One region of the Nonomuraea sp. NPDC049625 genome, then DNA from elsewhere that is predicted to be linked to it. Evidence: riboswitches for the same ligand, from Rfam matches in the RefSeq annotation. Region 1 holds a riboswitch; the other holds the start of a gene.
What was found. Region 1 has a riboswitch for cyclic di-AMP ahead of AB0J87_RS41100 (GH25 family lysozyme). Riboswitches for the same ligand answer to the same signal wherever they lie in the genome.
Positions count from the first base shown of each region.

Region 1 (3,258 bases):
CGGGAGAACGGGCCACCGCCCGTGCGGGAGAACGGGCCACCGCCCGTGCGGGCGAAGAGACCGCCGCTCGTACGGGTGAACAGACCCCCGCTCGTGCGGGCGAACCGGCCGGTGGCCCGACCGTCCTGGACGTGCGGATGGGCAACGAATGGCGGGCCGGTCACGTGGCCGGCGCCGTGCACATCCCACTGCCCGAACTGCCGGAGCGCCTGGCCGAGGTGCCGGAGGGAACGGTGTGGGTGCACTGCGGCACCGGCTACCGGGCCGCGGCGGCCGCGAGCCTGCTGGCCCGCGGCGGCCGCCAGGTGGTCCACATCGACGACGCCTACTCCCGGGCCGCCGACGCCGGCCTGCCCATCACCACCCCCGACGAGGCCCCCTCTTGACCACCCTCGGCCCCGGCGACACCAGGACGCCTGCCGCGATCCGGCGACGCACCGGGATCCGGTGACCCGCCAGGATCCCGTGACCCGCCGGGGCCGATCGACGTGCGGACCCCCGGAGAGTTGGAGCCCGCCCACCTGCCCGGCTCCCGCGTGCCCGACGGCGCCGCGGACGTCAAACGATGGCTGGAGTCACGATTACCCATAGAACGGCGTTTGGTCACAATGGCAACGCATGAATGGCCTGCCCCACCCGTGCCGAGATCATAAAAAGGCCCGGAAGCGACTCCCCCGATTCTTTGCCAAGCACCAGAATCCCTACAGGCACGGCATTTCAGCGCCGCCCGGTCGCCGACACCCGCGAATCGGATTTGCACTACTTGCACCATCTATGGATATATGTCTATCTTTTGCCTAGTTGCGGCACGGATGTGGCGCTCTTTCGCCGCATCGTTGCCGCTTCGTTGACCGGACCGCGCGCTGCCCGAAGAAGCCCTTCGGGGACAGCGTCCGGCCGCCGAATCCGCGCCTCGCGGAACCGGGGACCCACGTTCTTGGGGTGAATCGGACGCCAGCCCAGGCTGCGCCAGGTAGGGCACTTCCAGGCCCGAACCCGTCAGCTAACCCGGTAGGCGGTATGGAAGCAAGGAGTCAATGCCTCATGTCCAAGCCCCGGCTTGCCACAATCGCCTACATCCTCAAGAATCACCGCGATCTCCTCACCAAATACCTCAGCTTCGCCGTCGCCGTCGCGATCCTCGCCGCAACCGCCGCCATCACCACCTTCGCATTCGCATCGCCCACCGAGCAGAGCCCGGTGCAGGCGACTCGTCATGGAGCCGGAGCCCTCATCTACGGCCTGGACATCTCCAATTACGAGCCCCTGTACGACTGGAATGCCAGCCCGGCCAAGTTCGGCATCATCAAAGCCACAGAAGGCACGTCCTTCCGCGACGCCTCATTCGCCAGGCACTGGCGCGAGCTGGGCAAGAAGGGCATCGTGCGCGGGGCGTACCACTATGGCCATCCCCGCAACAATCCCATCGCGGAGGCCGAGCACTTCCTGTCCGTGGTGAACTCGCAGCCCGCCAAGGCCGGCGACCTGCTGGTCCTTGACCTGGAGACCGCGAACGGCAGATCCGTCGCCGAGGTCAACGCCTGGGCCAAGACGTGGCTGTCGTACGTGAAGGACAAGACGGGGATCACCCCGATGTTCTACAGCGGCTGGAACTTCGCCAACAAGTACGGCAAGGGCCTGTCCGAGTACCCGCTGTGGGTCGCCCACTACAGCAAGGCCAAGGGGGCCATCACCCCGCCTGCCGACTGGAAGTCCTGGGCCATCCACCAGTACTCCGAGGTCCCTGTCGACCAGAACGTCTCCGCGCTGACCGCCGACCAGTTGCGCGGCCTGGGCCGTCCCACGGCCTGAGCCCACACGGCGGGTCCGCACCGCGATCGGGTGGACGCCGCCCCGCGTGCTCCTCTCGGCCCGGAGGAGCTCGCGGTGGACGCCGGTCACGGATGGCACCGGTGAAGGCCGCCTCGGACAACGGCTCAGCGGACCCCGGCAGTCTTGCCCAATGCAAATCTTGCACAATGCCATGAACACTCCCGCACCCTCCCGCGTATCCCTCAGTGACCGGCGCCACTCACGAAGGCCGCGTCCAAGGGACCGGAAGGGGATGACGGCGTATGCGACTCCTCGACAGCCGTCGCGCTCTCATCAGTTGCGGCATTGCCGCCCTCTGCACTCTGACTGCCTGCGCCGGCTACACGCCGACGCCCGTCTCTGACACCGCCGGCCTGAGCACCGAGCCGACCGCCGGCCTCAGCACCGAGCCGACCGCCGTCGAGACCGGACCGACCGACGCGCCCACCGTCCAACCCGTGGAGGACGAGCCGGAGGCCCGCACCCGGCAGACCAAGTGGGGACCGCTGTCCGAGGCCGACCAGGAGCTCATCAAGAAGGTCCGGCTCGCCAGCCTGTGGGAGATGCCCATGGCCCAGGACGCGATACAGCGCGCCAACAGCGCCCGCGTCCGCCAGGTCAGCAAGGAGATCGCGGCTCAGCACGACATGCTCGACGGGCAGGTTCGCGACGTGGCCGCCAAGCTGAAGGTCAAGCTGCCGGTGAAGCCCACGCCTCAGCAGCAGGACTGGATGACGGATATTTCCGGCAGGTCCGGATCCGCCTATGACAAGACGTACGTCAAATGGCTGCGCCTGGCGCACGGACAGATCTTCACCCTGATCGGCACGGTACGCGGCACCACGCAGAACACCCTGGTCCGGCGCTTCTCCGAACAGGCCAACGCCGCGGTGCTCAACCACCAGCGCCTCCTGGAGAGCACCGGCCTGACCACACCCGAGAGCTTCCCCACCCCGTCCATCTGACGACCGGGGACGGAGCCCGCACGGCTTCCGGCCGCCGCGAAGTGCCGGCATTGGTCGGCGGCTCAGCGCCGCGTGAGCGATTCAGACAGCGGACCAGCCCAGCGGGTTCGGCACGTTCAGGGGTGGCTCGCCGCCCGCCTCGTTGAAGGCGTTCATGGCCGAGATGAGCGCCCGGCGCTGCCTGGCCGACATCCGCGCCACGATCGCGCCGATCTCCTCCCTGCGGCGCGCGGTCACCTCGTCCACGATGCGGCGTCCCTCGTCCGTCAGCCGCATCAGGCTCTCGCGCCGGTTGTGCGGATTGACCTCCCGTACGATCAACCCGGCGGCCACCAGCCGATCGGCCATCCGCATCGCCGTGGAGGAGTTGACGCCCAGCAGCTCCGCCATCGTGACCAGCTTGGTCTCACCATGGCCGGCCAGCACCACCAGCATCCTGAACTGCGGCAACGTGACCCTGTCCCCGACCGCCCCCAATGAC
Region 1 is NZ_JBFAOQ010000012.1:110,174-113,431, reverse strand. It holds gene AB0J87_RS41105 (MBL fold metallo-hydrolase) at 1-386, shown strand, start outside; cyclic di-AMP (ydaO/yuaA leader) riboswitch at 889-1,033, shown strand; gene AB0J87_RS41100 (GH25 family lysozyme) at 1,045-1,812, shown strand; gene AB0J87_RS41095 (DUF4142 domain-containing protein) at 2,076-2,777, shown strand; gene AB0J87_RS41090 (MarR family transcriptional regulator) at 2,859-3,258, opposite strand, start outside.

Region 2 (3,258 bases), on a different contig from region 1:
CCACGGATCGCGCCCCGCGGACCACGACCTCGCCGTCACCCCACAGCCCGCGGACTCCGGCGGGAAGGATGGGGGAATCGGGGGTGGGGGCGCTGGCGGGGGCGACGGCGAGAAGCAGGACGGAGACGATCGCAGCCCGCCGACTCACCTGCCCTGACACGATGCCCGATCGTAGCCGCCGCCGACCCATGACCGGCCACTCCGCACCCCGAACCGCGCGCCCGTGAGAGCTGTCCACCCGCACCGCATGCGGTGGCTGCGCGCCAAAGGACCGCACACCGCGCGCCACCGGACGGGGAGCCTGGCCCGTGAGCCGTGACCCGAGGTCATGAAGCCGAGGGTCGTGGGGCTGAGGGTCGTGAGGCCGTGACGTCCTGGGGCCGTGACGTCGTGGGGCCGTGACGTCGTGGGGCCGTGACGTCGTGGGGCCGAGGGGCCGAGGGTTGGGCGGCTGTGGGGCCACGTGCGCGAGGCCGTGAGGCGGGGCCCCGTGAGGCGGGGAGCCGTAAGGCGGGCGGTGCGGGTGAGTGGGTGGGGTGGCTGTTTTGAGGGGGTGCCGTGGCGGTGGGTGCGTTGTGCGGGTCAGCGGGCGTCTTCCTGGAGGCCCTCAGCCAGGTGCGGCGGGTGGTGCCGCCCGTGCTCCGCCGTAAAAAAATGAAAGTGACAATGGGAGAGCCCCGCCCGGAGGAGCCGGGCGGGGCTTCTTCACATGCCGGGACGAACAGCGCCGACGAACGACGCCCGCCGCCATTCACTCAGCTTGTCGATGCGTACCCGTTCGCCTGTCCGAGGCGAGTGGACCATCTTGCCCTTGCCGACGTACATGCCCACGTGGCCGAGCCCCCTGAAGAACATCAGGTCGCCGGGCCGGAGGTTCCGCCACGAGACCTTGTTCCTGGTGCGGGCGAACTGGCTGGCCGCCACGCGTGGGAGCTTCACCCCGGCCTTCTTCCAGGCGTACTGGACGAGGCCGGAGCAGTCGAACGAACCAGGGCCTGTGCCTCCGTACCGGTATGGGTCACCGACCTGGTTCTTGGCCACGACGACGGCCTTGCGGGCCTTCGCCTTCTGACGGGCGACCTTGGCCGCCCTCAGCGCCGCGGCCGAGGTCGTCTTCGAGGTTCCGGCGGTTGCGGCCGCCTTGGTCGTCGAAGCCGAATCGGTCGTGGCCGCCTGAGCCGTTGGGGCATGGAGGATCGCACCTCCGGCCGTCACGGTCATCGTGAGCGCTACGCCACTCAGGGCAATGCGGGACAGACGGGGGTTATGCAGGGAGGTAGACAGGATTTCTCCTTGACTCTTCCACGAATGCCTACCGGGTTAGCTGACGGATTCGGGCCTGGAAGTCGCCCTACGGCGCGATGTGCGCGCCGATTCACCCCCTGATCCCTGGGGAACTGGGATCGCTGGGTCCCCGGCTCCGTGCCTCCTGGCTGCACGGATTCGGCAGGCCAACCGTCCCGACCAATGTGTTGATATGGGGACATTTGGGCGGTTGACCAGCGGATCTTTATCTGTCTCACACCGGGAAAGACCGGTGCGGGTTCGCGGGGGACATGGCTTGTTCACCGCGACGTCGCCAGAAGCTACGCCGAAGGGTCAAGGATCGGCAAAGCGGAACACCGCTTGTAAAGATCAGATAGTGGAGTCAGTAAGGAGGGAAATCCCTGCTGGAACACCAGGTTCCGTTACCGAAATGTGACGCTGCTCACATTTGTTTTCGCGCCCGTTTGTCAGGCCCCAAATGTCGCGTTTGTCACACTTGTTGCGACTCGTCAGGCGCGCTGGATCGTTCCCATCGCCCATCAGCCGAACCTCGTTCGGCTGCTGGGATCAACGATCCGGCGTCGTAGCTACGGGCGGATGGCGCCCACGAGGCGGCCGCCGTACGCCGAGAGTTTGACGACCTTGACCACGTCGCCCGTCTGCGGCGCGTGAACGATTTTCCCGTCGCCGGCGTAGATACTGACGTGACCCAAGCTCGAGCTGAAGATGAGGTCCCCCGGCTGGAGGGCGCTCAGTGAGACCTTGCGGCTCGCGCCCCAGGCCCACTGCTGCCAGGTCGTGCGCGGCAGTGACACGCCCGCGGCGCGCCACGCCGCCTGGGTCAGGCCGGAGCAGTCCCAGCCGCCCGGTCCCGTCCCGCCGAACACGTACGGCTTGCCCACCTGGGCGAAGGCGAAGCGCAGGACGGCGGCGGCGTTGCCCGAGGCCGGGCCCGTGTACTGGATGCCGACGCTGTTCGGGTTGCCGGGGTTGTAGGCGCCCAGCTTCTTCAGGAGCTTCTTCTGCTCGGAGATCAGCTTCATGATCTCCGAACGCTCCTTCTCGACCCCGTCCCGTTCCCGGTCGGCCGCCTCCAGCGCCTCTTCCGCCTTGTCGCGTTCGACCTTCAGCCCGCGGTTCTCCCGGTCGAACGCGGCCAGCTTCTCCGCCCGCTCCCGCGAGAGCTGCCCGGCCAGCGCCAGGCTCATCAGGAAGTCGTCGGGGCGGTCCGCGCTCACCAGGCCGGGCAGGGAGGTCACGTCGGTGCCGAGCTTGTAGCTGTCGACGGCCATGCCGATCACCTGGGCGCGCAGGTCCGCGACCGTCGCCAGCTTGGTCTTGTAGCGGTCGTTCAGCTTGGTGTAGGCGCCCTTGGCGGCCTTGTACCGCTCGGTGGCCGTGTTGAAGCGGTCGACGACCTTGTCGGCCTTGTCATTGAGCTTGTCGAGCTTGGCCTTGGCCTGCCCGAGGGTGGGCCGGGGATCAGCGACGGCGGCTCCCATGGGAGACAGGACCAGCCCGAACGCGAGACCCGCGGCCACCGGCACCCTGCCAAACCTCACTGTGTCGCCTCCCAGGGATGATATCTGGGGCGAATAGTACAGAAGTGGCGGGTGAGGTCACACGTTATCCGCCCAATTCGTAATATCCCTGGCACGGCGCGGCAAATCCGCACGTAAGGGGTGCAGGTAATCTAGGCCCGGCCCAGCCTGCGCAGCAGCAAGCCAGACGGAACGGGTCTGGCTCCCATCCGCCTGACGGACTCGGCCACCTCGCGGTCCGACGACACCACGGCCATGGCCCGGCCGGGCGGCTCGGCGCGTACGAGCTGGCGGATCAGATCGTCGGCGATCTCCCCCGGCTGGCTGAACAGCACCCGCACCCCGCGCGGCGCCACGACCTGCACCGGGGAATTGAGCTCGGCCCCGTCGAACACGACGGTGACCTCGACCCTCGTCTGCGCCACCAGTCCGCCGAGCCCGGTCATGAGCC
Region 2 is NZ_JBFAOQ010000002.1:251,482-254,739, reverse strand. It holds gene AB0J87_RS08540 (hypothetical protein) at 1-148, opposite strand, end outside; gene AB0J87_RS08535 (C40 family peptidase) at 706-1,221, opposite strand; cyclic di-AMP (ydaO/yuaA leader) riboswitch at 1,295-1,459, opposite strand; gene AB0J87_RS08530 (NlpC/P60 family protein) at 1,854-2,828, opposite strand; gene AB0J87_RS08525 (NYN domain-containing protein) at 2,960-3,258, opposite strand, start outside.
Region 2: linked by a shared signal. The riboswitch ahead of AB0J87_RS08535 (C40 family peptidase) and the one ahead of AB0J87_RS41100 (GH25 family lysozyme) in region 1 are both predicted to bind cyclic di-AMP.